3 regions of the Bacillus sp. EB V-12 genome follow, and region 2 is predicted to be linked to each of the others. Evidence: riboswitches for the same ligand, from Rfam matches in the RefSeq annotation. Region 2 holds a riboswitch; each other region holds the start of a gene.
What was found. Region 2 has a riboswitch for thiamine pyrophosphate ahead of thiM (hydroxyethylthiazole kinase). Riboswitches for the same ligand answer to the same signal wherever they lie in the genome.

Region 1 (5,017 bases), on a different contig from region 2:
TTCGCTGAATTATTTTCTTTGCTTGTACCTTGTCACCCAAAAGGTGAGGGGAAAGAACGAACTATATTAGTATGGAAAGAGAAAGAATTTTATAAAGAAGAAAATTTAGCGGCATTTATCGTATATGGCATGAATAAAGCAAAGAAATTACCGCAGTTTCATAAAGATGAAATTCCAACTTTAGTGCGTATTCTTCGCTTATGCCAAGAGATTGGTTGGTATGAAGAGGCAAATGATTTTATGATAGCGCAAGGATTAGCTGAGTTTGTTCATACTTCATTGGAATATGAAACATGGGATCTTTTGACGCAATCAGTTGCTTTAAATTATTTAATTATTAAATATCGTATAGGTGAATTGATAGATAGGGATATTGAAATTTGGGATAGAGTTAAATTTAATGAGAAGTGTATAACCGATTGTAAACATTTATTATCTCATAAAGAAGTATTGGAATTTACATTCTTTTATATGTGCAAGAGAGCGAAATCATTATCAAAAGAGCAATTAAATAGTGATATGATGAGTTTAGCAATGTATTGTAATACTTTTGTATATGATTTGTATACACATGATTTATTACGGAAATATCGTAAGTGTACAGATTTCCTATCATATTATGGACCTAGTCAGGCAGTTTTAGCATGTCAAAGAGCTGTATTATCTCAAATTTCCGATCGCTTAGACCCATTAAAGACAACGCATGTAGATGATTATTTATATGTGATGAAAGAAATGATGGAGCATATGACGATAGGAGTAATGGATCGATATGGTCATTTTATTGGAAAGCTACTATCTTATGTGCCATTTTTCGAAATGATACAAGTTCCACAGCATGCATATTATTGTGAAGAATTACTGTATATTTGTAAGGGGATTGAATATAAAGAAGAAACACTACGCAATTATATATTTATACAATTACATGATTGTTTACCATCATTCTTTAGGCTATTTCTTAAAAATAAGCGTTACGCAACGATTCATGATATTCTTTTCTATTGGTGCGATGACGAACAACGAATGAGCTTAGAGAAAAAATATAATCTGAGCTTTATTTATGAAAAATATGCTTGTGGATAAACAATATTTTCGATATGAAAAATTAATATAAATTAAAAAGGATCTCCAGTTTATGTGAGATCCTTTTTTGTTAGTAAAACAAGGAGAAAGTGATTAAGACAAGAAACAACATTCCATATAGGAGAAGTTGTGCAGTATAACTTCCTTGTATACCAAAAAAAGTATTGGCTTTCTTATACAAATGCAATATGTATTTTATTGGAGCATCTTTGAAAGATTGGTACACAGTGTCTCCTCTTTCTAAGCTTCTTGTTCTTGTTTTTGTTTTTGGTTATAAGGGACATTAATATATCTAGCTACAAATAATAAAACAGCCATAAAGAATACTGGAAATACAGTAGATAAATAAAAGCCATTACTAATTATATTTGTTATGAGAGCACTCAAAAGAAATATAGCGTTATAAATATGGGCAATTTTTTGTTTTAGTTGCACTTGAAATGATTCCATCATAATTTCTAATGCAACAAAAGCAATAATAATAGATAAAAATACAATGTTTGTATTGTAAATGATTAAACAACAGATTAAACCTAAAAAGGCTGCGTATTCAATTATAAGAGGTATATTGCGTGGCATACAATTTACCTAACTAAATATGGCAGTGGATTTACTGCATTTGTTTTTTCAAAATTCCATTCTCCATTATGTAATTCAAAATGAAGATGTTGCCCGTATGAATGACCTGTGTTTCCCATATGACCTATTAATTGTCCAGTTTGTACTTGATCACCAGCTTGTACAGTGCGATCCTTCATATGAGCATAAACAGTTGTATATAATTTCCCATTGATTTGATGCGCAATGAAAACAACATTGCCATAGCTAGCTGAATAATAAGATTTCACAACTTTACCTGCAGCAGCAGCTTGGATAGAGACGTTTCCTGGAGCGGCAATATCTATACCATAGTGCATTTGTTCCCAGCGTATATCAAAGGTTGAGCTAATTCTTCCTTGAGCGGGGAATTTGAAAGCAGCTGGAATTGATGAAGGCTGATCTGTTTTAGCTTGTGGTTGATTTTGTACTACATAGTGTTTTGCTACATATCCGTATCCTGTGCCAAAACGAATTTTATACCAAGTACCTACAGTTTCTACTACTTGTACTTGTGTACCGTTTTGTAATGAACCGAGTAGAGCGCTACTTGTACTAGCGGTGCTACGTACATTTAGATTAGGTGTTGCAACAGTATATTTTGTATTATTTTGAACGGTGATTCCTTTTACTAAGGGTTGTGAACCATTAGAGATGAATGCTTTTTGTACGTAACCTGTTTGGCCATTATGTGATATTTTATACCATTCGCCTTGATCTTCTTGAACGGTAATAAACTTACCATTTGGTAATACATCTAAAATGGAAGATTCTAAATTAGGTTCAGAGCGAACGTTTAATGCATTAGCATTAACGATGTATTGATCATTAGTTTGAAGTTTGTTTTTTAGTAAAATAGCATCTTTTTGTACATAACCTACTTTATTATGAACAGATACTTTATACCAACCATTAGTTGTTTCAAGGATGTTCACTTTTGTATTAAAGCGAATTGTATCAATTGATGTGCTTTTTACGTTATCTTCTGTATGTAATGCTACTTGATCGACTTTGACATACCCAGTTTTAATATTAGATAATTGTTCAGCGTTTGCTTTTTGTACATTTGTTTCACCCATAGAAGGAAGTAAAGAAGCAATCGCTACAGTAGTTGCTGTTAAAGCAGTAGCTTTCATATTCATGGAATAGAGACCTCCTCTAGTTGTATAGTTGTAATTTTATTATAGTATAAAGATATAATATAGTGGGGGTATTCACATAAATGTAATATGAAATCAATATAAAAATAAATTTTTTGAGGATAATGATTCCTTTTTATACAATTAATTGGGGTTTTATTTTCTAAAATAGAATGTATGTATTGTATAATTTTGATATTATGTTGATAATTAAGAAAATTAAAAAAGTTGATGATGTCTTATTAGGGTGTTATACTGACAGTGATAATTTTATAGTTTGCTAGGAGAGCTGGTGTTGCCAGCTGAGAGTAGGCCGTAAGCCTTTGATCCTTTTTATTACCTGATCTAGATTATGCTAGCGTAGGGAAGCAATTCGGACACTAACAATGAGTCCCCGTTTCTTTGCGTATAGAAACGGGGCTTTTTTATTTGAAAATTTCATATTGAAACCACTAGGGGTGCTTGACTTGCTGAGAGAGGAATAATCCTTAACCCTTACAACACCTGATCTAGGTAATACTAGCGAAGGGAAGTGGAACATCGAATAAATGTATAACTTTATTTGCTGTAACCACTTCTTATATATAGAAGTGGTTTTTTATTTAGATACATATATTGAAAGGGGATAGAGAAATGAAATTTTGCGATAGATTATTAGAAACTGTGCAACCGGTTTGGGAGATGAGTCATAATCATCCGTTTGTAGTGGGTATGGGAGATGGCACGTTAGAAAAAGATAAATTCCAGTATTATATTATTCAAGATTATTTATATCTGCTGGATTATGCAAAGTTATATGCGATTGGTGTTGTAAAAGCAACGAATCCACAAGTAATGGGAAAGTTCGCTGAACAAATTGATGGAATATTAAATGGCGAAATGACAATCCATAAACAATATGCAAAAAGACTTGGAATTTCTATAGAGGAGATAGAGTCTGCGAAACCATCTGCTAAAAATTTAGCTTATACAAATTACATGATGTCTGTATCTCAAAATGGCACACTTGCGGAATTAATAGCAGCGCTTCTTCCATGTATGTGGAGCTATTGGGAAATTGGAAAGCGTTTAAATGATATTCCTAGAGCAAGAGATCATGAGTTTTTTGGTGAGTGGATTCAAGGATATAGTTCGGAAGAATACGGTAATCTTTGTATTTGGTTAATAGATTTATTAAATGAAATGGCAGTTGGAAAGTCTGAGAAAGAACTAGAAAGATTAGAGGAGATTTTCTTAAATTCCAGTCGATTTGAATATTTATTCTGGGATATGTCCTATCGTAAGGAGATGTGGGGATTTGAGGAGCAAGAACATACTACAGTTTCATAATGTTTCTTTTCATTACGATGAGAAACCAATCACCCATGAATTAAATGCTTCTATACATGAGAAAGAGTTTGTCAGTATTATCGGACCGAGTGGATGTGGGAAAAGTACTTTATTTCGCCTTATTACAGGTCTAGAAAAGGTAAGTACTGGACAGATAGAACTGACAGAAACAAAGCACCATCCTGTAGGATATATGCCGCAAAAAGATATGCTTTTGCCGTGGAGAACAATTATTGAGAATGCTGCCCTGCCGCTAGAGTGCCAAGGTGTACAGAAGAAAGAAGCAGAAGTAAAGGCAAAGGAACTGTTACATAAATTTGGTTTGCAAGGGTATGAGAAAAAATATCCGAAAGATTTATCTGGTGGTATGAGACAACGTGTATCTTTTATTCGAACTTTATTAACAGGCGGGGAGATATTGCTGTTAGATGAACCATTTAGTGCATTGGATGCTTTAACGAAGACCTCTTTGCAAGAATGGTTGTTTGAACAATGGCAAGAGTGGGAAAAAACAATTTTATTCATTACTCATGATGTTGAAGAAGCGTTATTTCTTTCAAACCGAGTTTTAGTAGTGGAACAGCAGCCGATAACGACTTTGACTGAACGGACTGTACCGCTTGATCATAACAGAACACGAAAAGATTTATATAAACCGGAAGTATTAGCGCTGAAAGATGAGCTTCTTAGTATGTTACAAAGGCAGGTACTTGTGTGATGAACCGATTGAAAGAATTAGTTCCTGCTATTACACTTTCTAGTATTTTACTAGCTGTGTGGGAAATAGGAGCAAGAATTGTAGATGAGATGTACATTTTACCGTCACCTTCTGCGATTTTAATGAAGATATGGAAACTAAAAGACAT
Region 2 (5,017 bases):
AGCTGAAATGCCAGCTACTGAGAAAAAGATTAAAGAATTAGCAGATAAAATTCGTGATTTTGAATCTGAAGAGGATTTAAAAGACATTATACGCTTATTGAAAAATGATGTTGAAAAGCAAAGTGATTACTTTGCGAATCCAGTAAATTTAAAAGAAAATAAATTATTTGCGATGCCGAACTACGGTTCAGCGATGTCACCATTCTATACAGTGCTTGCATTATGGGTAGGCGCATTATTAATGGTTTCATTATTAACGGTAGAAGTACACGAAGAGGGCGCGAATTATAAGAGCCATGAAATTTACTTCGGACGTTTATTAACATTCTTAACGATAGGTCTTTCACAAGCGTTTATCGTATCGATGGGAGATATATTCTTACTCGGTACGTACGTAGTCGATAAGTTCTGGTTTGTGTTATTTAGTTTATTTATTGGTGGAGTCTTCGTTTGTATCGTATACTCACTCGTTTCTATTTTCGGAAACGTTGGGAAATCGATGGCGATCATTTTACTTGTACTACAAGTAGCAGGATCGGGCGGAACATTCCCAATCCAAATGACACCAGCGTTCTTCCAAGCGATTTATCCGTTCTTACCATTCACATACGCAATTAGCGCAATTCGTGAAACAGTTGGCGGAATGCTTTGGGATATCGTAACACGAGATTTACTTGTGTTAAGTGCTTTCGTAGTAGTTATGATTGTTGCTGCGTTATTACTGAAAACACCAATTAACAAATCAAGTGAAAAATTTGTTGAGAATGCAAAAGGAAGTAAAATCATTCACTAAAATAAAAGGTTCCTACCGATAGAGGTAGGAACCTTTTTGTTTAATCAAATTTTAATTTTTTTAATGCTTCTGCGAATGGGTTATTTAATGGTTCTTCTTCTTTTTTCTGTTGTTTCATATATTTTTGAACGTCGCGTTTATCGGCTTTGTTTCCAGATTCTTTTTTACGTCGTTCTTGGAATGTTGATAATTTCTCACGATAGCCACATTTACATGCGAAAATTTGGCCTGCACCCTCACCACGTAATTCTAGTTTCTTCTTACATTGCGGACAGCGAGCGTTTGTTGTACGAGATACATTTTTACGATGACCACATTCACGATCTTGGCATACGAGCATTTTTCCCTTTTTGCCGTTTACTTCTAGCATTGGTTTACCGCAGTCTGGACAAGACTTCGTTGAAATGTTGTCATGTTTATATTTTTTATCACTCGATTTAATTTCAGAAACAATTTCTTTCGTATAGTTCTTCATTTCCGAAATGAATACTTCTTTCTTTAATTTTCCTTTTGCAATTGCTTCAAGTTTTTGTTCCCACTCACCAGTTAGTGTAGGTGATTTTAATTCTTCTGGTACTAAATCAAGTAATTGACGACCTTTTGATGTAATGTGAATATCTTTACCACGTTTTTCAATTAAGAAAGAATTGAAAAGTTTGTCGATAATATCTGCACGTGTCGCTACAGTACCTAATCCACCAGTCGATTTTAACGTATCAGCAAGTTGTTTATTTTGCGTATCCATATATTTTGTAGGATTCTCCATTGCTGAAAGTAAAGTTGCTTCATTAAAGCGTGCAGGTGCTTTCGTTTGACCTGATGTTTGCATAAGTAACTTTACAGTTAATGTATCGCCCTTTTCAATGTGAGGTAGAATCTGCTCTTTTACGTCATCAGTTACATCATCGTCTTCAAATCGATTTTCGTATACTTCCTTCCAACCAGCATGTAAAATCGTTTTTCCGCGTGCAATGAATGTTTCATTGCCGACCTTTGTGCGTAACGTTAGTTGTTCGTATTCGAATGCTGGGAATAAAACAGCTAAGAAACGTTTTACAACTAAATCATAAATTTTGCGTTCTTTATCTGTGAATGCTGAGAAGTTAACGTATCCTTCTGTTGGAATAATCGCATGATGATCGCTTACTTTACTATCATCAACAAATGATTTGTTAGGTTTGATAGGCTTTTGTAATACTTTATGTGCGAAGGGACGGTATTCTCCAACACCACATGCTTTTAGACGTTCTGGAAGTGTTCCAACGATATCAGATGAAATGTAGCGTGAATCTGTACGAGGGTACGTTAGTACTTTATGCTGTTCATACAATTTTTGCATAATATTTAATGTTTCTTTAGCAGAGTAACCGAACTTTTTATTTGCATCACGTTGCAATTCAGTTAAATCGTAAAGACCAGGAGAGAATGACTTCTTCTGTTTCTTATCAATTTCCACAACAGTAGCATTTTGTTTATCTAAACTTTTTACAATACCATCGATTTTTTCTTTATTAAAACTACGGCTATTGCCATTTGCATCTTGCCAAGTAAGTTTGAGCTTCTCCATTGTTTGAGCTTCGATGCCGTAGTAAGTTTGTGCTTTGAAGTTCTTTATTTCATCCTCACGACTAGCAATCATAGCAACAGTAGGGGTTTGTACACGGCCGCAATTTAACTGGGCATTAAAGCGAGTCGTTAAAGCACGAGTTGCATTAAGACCGATATACCAGTCAGCTTCTGAACGCGCAACTGCTGAAGCGTATAAATTGTCATAGGCTTTACCTGGTTTTAAATTTGCAAAACCATCTTTAATTGCTTTATCGGTTACAGAAGAAATCCATAAACGTTTGATTGGTTTATTTAGCTTAACTTTATCGATAATCCAGCGTGCGACTAATTCCCCTTCACGTCCAGCGTCTGTTGCTACAATAATTTCATTTACATCTTTTCTAAGTAGCTGACTTTTTACAGCATTAAATTGTTTACCAGTTTGTTTAATAACCGTTAATTTCAAACGCTCAGGTAGCATCGGTAAATCTTCTAAATTCCACTTTTTATATTTCACATCATAACTTTCTGGATCTGCTAATGTAACGAGATGACCTAAAGCCCAAGTTACAATATATTTACTACCTTCAAGATAGCCGTTTCCTTTTTTATCACACTTCAGTACACGAGCAATATCTCGTGCAACGGAAGGTTTTTCAGCGATTACAACGCTTTTTGACATATTAAAAACATCCTTTCAAATTTCCATAAGTTAAATATAGCATACATCTTCTTGAGATTCAGTTTCGCTCCATATTTCAGCTGTTTTTAATGGAGTTAACAAAATCCCAACTGATTAAAGTTTCACTTTATCAGTTGCCTCTATATCAAATAGAAAAGTAAAGAACTTGTTATTTTACTAGAATAAGAGTAGACTTTGAAGTAGATGAATAAGAAACACATGGGAGTTTGTGGATACAAACTGAGAGTATGGCTACTAGTCCGTCATTGACCATTTGAACCTGTTGGATAATGCCAGCGTAGGGAGAGTGTAAAAGCACATATTCAGGCACTTTGCGTACGCGCAAAGTGTCTTTTTGTGTATCTCCCATCATTATAGTTAGGAGATGAAAAGGATGAATATGAAAGAAATTAGTAAAGTAGTGGATTTGGTGAGAGAATCTAATCCGCTTGTTCATAATATTACAAATGTTGTTGTAACAAATTTTACTGCTAACGGTTTGTTGGCACTTGGGGCATCGCCTGTAATGGCGTATGCGAAAGAAGAAGTAGCAGAAATGGCTAGCATTGCTGGAGCGTTAGTATTAAATATGGGGACACTTCGTCCTGAAGAAGTAGAAGCGATGTTACTCGCGGGTAAATCAGCAAATGCGAACAATGTGCCAGTACTATTTGATCCAGTTGGTGCAGGAGCAACTTCGTATCGAACAGAAGTTGCGAGACATATTCCGGCTGAAATTGAGTTAGCAATTATCCGCGGAAATGCAGCTGAAATAGCAAATGTTATTAATGAGAAATGGGAAATTAAAGGGGTAGACGCTGGTACTGGAAATGGCAATGTTGTAAGTATTGCAAGGCAGGCAGCAGATGAACTAAATACAGTTGCGGTCATTACTGGAAAAGAAGATGTTGTTACAGATGGAGAGAGAACTATTGTTATTCGAAATGGTCACCCTATTTTAACGAAAGTTACGGGAACAGGTTGTTTACTAACTTCTGTAATAGGAGCATTTGTAGCAGTGGAAAAAGATTATGTAAAAGCGGCAGTAGCAGCATTAACGTTTTATGGTGTAGCTTCGGAACTGGCAGCTGCTAAGACCGTGGAAAAGGGACCTGGTAGTTTCCAAATTGAATTTTTAAATCAGTTAGCGAATACTACTTCTAGTGATATTGAGAAGTATGGAAAGATTGAGGAGTTAGAGTAAGAGGGAGTGAAAGAAATGGCACGCATTGAAATAGATAAAATGTCTAAGCTATTGCAAGTGTATTTTATTATGGGAAGTAATAACTGCACGAGGGATCCTTTAGCTGTATTGAAAGAAGCATTAGATGGTGGAGTGACACTTTTTCAGTTTCGCGAGAAGGGGGAAGGTTCTTTAATCGGAGGAGATAGAGTGCGCTTTGCAAAAGAATTGCAGACGCTTTGTAAGGAATATAGTGTTCCTTTCATTGTAAATGATGATGTAGAATTAGCCATTGAATTAGATGCAGATGGTGTTCATGTAGGGCAAGATGATGAAGGAATTACATCGGTTCGTGAAAAAATGGGAGATAAAATTATCGGTGTATCTGCTCATACAATTGAAGAAGCACGCTTTGCAATCGAAAACGGAGCAGATTATTTAGGCGTTGGACCTATTTTCCCAACGAGTACGAAAAAAGATACGAAAGCGGTTCAAGGAACGAAAGGATTAGCTTATTTTAGAGAACAAGGAATTACAGTGCCAATCGTTGGTATTGGTGGGATTACAATTGAAAATACAGCGGCAGTTATAGAAGCGGGTGCGGACGGTGTTTCAGTTATTTCAGCAATTAGTTTAGCTGAATCTACGTATGAAAGTACGAGAAAATTAGCTGAAGAAGTAAAGCGAAGTTTGTAGAAAAGGACATGTAGTATTTTAAGTGCTACATCGAGAAGTAGACTGCCCAAAAAATTTAAACAAAAGTTTGATTAAAAAAGCACAAACCTTTTTAAATAAAGGTTTGTGCTTTTTC
Region 3 (5,017 bases), on a different contig from region 2:
TCGAGGCGAAGTTAACTGCTAGTTATTCAAAGTGAAATTATAGTTTCTGAAAGCGAGAGGGGGATAAATAAGTTATGTCAAAAAACATTTTAATTGTTGAAGATGAAGACATATTACGTGAAATATTAAAAGATTATTTTTTAAGTGAGCAATATGTAGTGTTTGAAGCGAGGGACGGGAAAGAGGCTTTAGTTGTATTTGAAGAAGAAGAGGTTGATTTAGTTATTTTAGATATTATGTTGCCAGAACTCGATGGATGGTCTGTTTGCCGAAGGATTCGAAAGACGTCCGAGGTGCCTATTATTATGCTGACGGCGCGTGTAGATGAAGACGATACGTTACTTGGTTTTGAACTTGGGGCAGATGATTATGTGACGAAGCCGTATAGTCCGCCAATTTTATTAGCAAGAGCGAAAAGGTTGTTAGAAAGCAGAAAAGTGACAAAGCAACTTTTAGAGAATGAAGATGATACATTATCAATCCACGGCATTCACGTTCATTTTCCGTCTCGCACTGTTACGGTAGATAGAACCGATATTAATTTAACGCATACAGAATTTGAAATATTAGCGTATTTCATGAAAAATCAAGGAATCGTTTTAACGCGAGAGCAACTCATTTCAAGAATTTGGGGATATGAATTTGCTGGTGATGATCGAACGGTGAATAGTCATATTCGTAATTTAAGAAATAAATTAGGAGAGAAAGCAAAGTACATTACAACTGTAGTACGAACTGGTTATAAATTTGAGGGGAATATATGAGAAAAGGAATTGTACTAAAATTATTTACTCTTACAACAGCATTATGTATGTTGATTTTAGCGACGATATTTATTGGACAAACGATATTTTTTAAACAATATTATGCGAATCGAAAAGTGGAAGATATTAAAGTAAATTTAAATTCCTTTGAGAAGAATTATTTAAATTATGCAGGAAATGCAGAAGAAATTCAAAAACTAGAGCAAGACTTTTTAAGAGAAAATAATACGTGGATTACGACATTAGATAAGAACGGGAATTTAAAACATGCAGATGATTTTTATTTTGAAGTAACGATAGATCGTAGGCAACAAAAGAGCTTTGGACAACAAATATTCAAAATTCCTTTAGGCAATCTCGTCAATATAGAAGAGATTGAGAATAAATCATCAGATCAGTTTCTAGGCCAAGGAATTTATTTTTCTGGAGTGAAAAAAGGAGATAGTTTTATTCCATTCTCTTTCTCGTTATCTAAGCAGAATTTAAGTGGATCTAATAAACCGTTAGAAAAAGCATTTAAGGAGAAAATGAGTAAATTAGATGAGGAGAAAAAGAAAGCAGCTGAGGAACAAGTAAGTAAGGAAAAGAAGCCGGCTGTTCAGGAGCAAGCTGCCCAAGAACCAGATGCTTATATAGGTGGGTTTGTTACAAAAGTACAGTTTCCAGATGTAAAAGGCCTCGTAAATCCAATTTATAAAAATACTTTGTTTTTGGATAGTATAAAAGAATTTCAAACGGATGTATTACTAAAAGAGAGTAATCAAATAGAGTATTCAACAAAGACAATGGACTATGAAAAGAATGATATAAAATATAAATTATTAATGAAACCAATAAAAGAAAAAGATGGATCAGTAACATATATTTATGCGATGGCTTCTTTACAGCCTGTAGATGAAGCTGTACAAATGGTGCAAGATTATTACATCTATATCATTGCATTTGTAGTCGTTCTTATTTTTTTAGCTTCGTTTTATTATTCAAAACAAATTGCAAAACCATTACTAAAAATAAATGATACGACGAAGAAAATAGCACAATTAGATTTTACAGAAAAAATACCGATTACTTCAAAAGATGAAATTGGAGATTTATCGAAAAATATTAATGTTCTATCAAATAAACTCCATTCGCATATTGGGCAGTTAGAAGAAGATATTGAAAAGGAAAGAAAGTTAGAAAAGACGCGAAAAGAATTCATTTCTGGTGTTTCACATGAATTAAAAACACCGCTAAGTATTATGAAAAGCTGTATTTCTATTTTAAAAGACGGGGTAGCTGAACATAAAAAAGAGTATTATTTTCAGGCAATGGAGAGAGAAGTAGACAAAATGGATACGTTAATTTTGGATATGCTTGAGTTAGCTAAATTTGAATCTGGTACATATAAAATGAAAAAGGATTCGTTTTATATTGATACAGTAATTGAAGACATATGTGAACATCTATCTGTGGAAATAGAGAAAAAAGAGCTTCGTGTTCATAAAAATATATGTTCATTTGAAGTGATTGCAAATCAAGGCCGGATTGAACAAGTCATCGTGAATTTCATTACGAATGCCATACGTTATACACCAAATAAAGAAGATATTATTATTTCTACAATAGATGAGAAGGATCGTATAAAAGTGTGCATTGAAAATAAAGGTACTCACATTGAAGAAGAACAATTAGATAAAATTTGGGATCGTTTTTATCGAGTGGATACAGCTCGTCAGCGTTCACAAGGTGGGACGGGACTTGGGCTTGCCATTTCAAAGAATATTTTAGAACTACATGATACTGAATATGGGGCAGGAAATACAGAAGATGGTGTGTTATTTTATTTCTATTTACCGAAAAAAGCGTAGACAATATGATCTATGCTTTTTTAATTTATTTTCATATTATCTTTACCTAATCTTTATTTTTAATCAGTATAATTTGTTTAGAATATGAGGTTATGTAAGGAGTCGATGAACCGTGCATAGCAATTGGCTAAGTATAATGGTATTTATTTTCTTTTGCGCATTTATTGTATTTTTAATTGATATTACGATATGAAAAAAGAGCGCTCATTAAGCGCCCTTTTTTTGTGTATTCATTTGATAAGCACTGATGCTTTTGAATAATCGTGGTGAAGTGATAAATAAAAATATAAGTAAAACGGTACATAAAATAAAAGAACCAAGCATTGTACTTCCATTTACGATTAATGAATATAACACAGCTGATTGACCTTTCGGCGCATATTGTCCCCAGAAAATAATGCCGGCAATAAAGTGGCAGAAATAGCGAGCAAAGCTACCGATAAATGTAGCAAGGATAATATAAGCAAGGACTTTCTTACCCTGATTTTGTTTTGATGAAGGTTTGTCTTTACGGTTACCTAAATTTGATTGTTCTAAGCTATTTTCATTGGATGTTAAAAGTGCTTTTTGAATTGGACGATAGAATAAGCCAGCAAATCCGATAAAAGCAAAGGCAATGAAGTACTCAATGAATGCTTGAACAGGTGTTAAAATATAAGCATCTCCCACGACAATTTGTAATAGTCCCCAAACTAAACCGCCTAAGAAAGCTGATTTAAAGCCCCAGCGGTAAGCAATAATAAAAATAGGAATCATAGCGAATGAGATAGAACCGCCTGTTGGAAGTTTAAGTGATAATGGTAAAATATCGATAATCATGGCGAAGGCTGCAAGAATAGCAGATTCGATCATCGCTTGTAAATTGGTGTTACGCATGTTGTCTCCCCCTAAATCCAAGTTGTACAAAAAAGAATAGATATCATAGGAGGATACGAAATACGTAAATAAAAATGAGGTATGTATTTCGGACGTTTGCACAATCCCTGCGTTAGCATTAACTAACAGGTTCGAAGGGTCGGAACGAAGTGTTCCCTCTCAGCGGCATGGCTCCCCCAGTGATAACGAGATTCTTTATTTGCTATTGTTTATTGTAAGCGAAATGGATGAGAATGGCAAACAAATGCTGTATGACAATAATTGAAATAGAATTGTAGCGAAATGTTAATAAATATGAAGCAAAAGGGTATAGTACAAGAGAAATTGGGTGTGGTATAATTTTTTTGAAAATAATTATCATTCTCTTCTGAGGGGGAAGGTTATGAGCTTAGTAGATATTAAAATTGGAGAGAAAGTGTTAGTAAAAAGTATTCAGTCTTTAGATCAGCTATTAAAGCGTAGACTAGCTGCTTTCGGTCTTGCGGAAGGAAGCGAACTTCGCTTGAAACAGAAAGCGATGTTCAAAGGTCCTTGTACATTGGAGTGTCGTGGACAGTTAATTAGTATTCGTCATTGTGACGCGAAAATGATAAAGGTGGAATTAGCGTGAATAAGGTAGCTTTGCTAGGGAATCCGAATACAGGGAAGACATCATTATTTAATGCACTTACTGGTTCTTATGAATACGTAGGAAACTGGAGCGGTGTAACAGTAGAAAAAAAGGTTGGTAAATTAAAAGATAGACAAGGAACATTAATTGATTTACCAGGTGTTTATGATTTAAATCCAGTTTCACGTGATGAAGGTGTTGTAACAAACTTTCTATTAACAGAAGAATTTAATCATATGTTAAATATCGTAGATTCCTCGCAGTTTGAAAGAAATATGCATTTAACGTTGCAGTTACTTGAATTTGGTAAGCCAGTCTCAATTGGTTTAAACATGGTTGATGTGGCGAAGCAAAGAGGAATTGTCATTGATGTAAAACGATTATCAGAGCTATTAGGTGTAACAGTCGTTCCTGTTGTTGCAAGAAGTGGAAAAGGCTGTGAAGAACTGCTTACGACTCTTAAAGAAAATGACAAAAAAGAGAAAAAGCCATTCCTTATTTCATATGGTGTACAAATGGATGAAGGAATTGGAGAAGTAATTGCTCTTTTAGAGACAGCGAATTACGAGCATCCGAGATGGTTAGGACTTCAATTTTTAAGCAATAACGAAGTAGTAGAAAAAGAAATGAAAGCATTACCAATTTATAAGGAACTCATAGCCATTCGATCTCGCTTAGAAGGAAGACTTGATTGTACGTTAGAAGAGCACATTTACAAAACTCGTGAAGCGTATATTGAAAAGTTAAAAACAAATGTTATGAAGCATGAGAAAGAAGGAAAAATTCCTTTTTCAGAAAAAATTGATAGATTAATTACACATAAAATTTTAGGACTTCCAATCTTTTTAGCAGTTATGTTTTTTATTTTTCAGGTTACGTTTACGTGGATTGGTACACCTTTATCGGATATGTTAGAT

Region 1: linked by a shared signal. The riboswitch ahead of tenA (thiaminase II) and the one ahead of thiM (hydroxyethylthiazole kinase) in region 2 are both predicted to bind thiamine pyrophosphate.
Region 3: linked by a shared signal. The riboswitch ahead of thiT (energy-coupled thiamine transporter ThiT) and the one ahead of thiM (hydroxyethylthiazole kinase) in region 2 are both predicted to bind thiamine pyrophosphate.

The regions. Positions count from the first base shown of each region.
Region 1 is NZ_JBUXJL010000002.1:1,419-6,435, forward strand. It holds gene ACZDYH_RS06530 (DUF3965 domain-containing protein) at 1-1,086, shown strand, start outside; gene ACZDYH_RS06535 (hypothetical protein) at 1,327-1,665, opposite strand; gene ACZDYH_RS06540 (SH3 domain-containing protein) at 1,671-2,825, opposite strand; TPP riboswitch at 3,095-3,206, shown strand; TPP riboswitch at 3,267-3,370, shown strand; gene tenA (thiaminase II) at 3,456-4,151, shown strand; gene ACZDYH_RS06550 (ABC transporter ATP-binding protein) at 4,120-4,869, shown strand; gene ACZDYH_RS06555 (ABC transporter permease) at 4,869-5,017, shown strand, end outside.
Region 2 is NZ_JBUXJL010000008.1:103,430-108,446, forward strand. It holds gene ACZDYH_RS22300 (YhgE/Pip domain-containing protein) at 1-793, shown strand, start outside; gene topB (DNA topoisomerase III) at 834-3,023, opposite strand; TPP riboswitch at 3,233-3,345, shown strand; gene thiM (hydroxyethylthiazole kinase) at 3,418-4,227, shown strand; gene thiE (thiamine phosphate synthase) at 4,243-4,902, shown strand.
Region 3 is NZ_JBUXJL010000011.1:61,248-66,264, forward strand. It holds gene ACZDYH_RS25135 (class D sortase) at 1-35, shown strand, start outside; gene ACZDYH_RS25140 (response regulator transcription factor) at 75-764, shown strand; gene ACZDYH_RS25145 (sensor histidine kinase) at 761-2,614, shown strand; gene thiT (energy-coupled thiamine transporter ThiT) at 2,822-3,490, opposite strand; TPP riboswitch at 3,577-3,678, opposite strand; gene ACZDYH_RS25155 (FeoA family protein) at 3,873-4,100, shown strand; gene feoB (ferrous iron transport protein B) at 4,097-5,017, shown strand, end outside.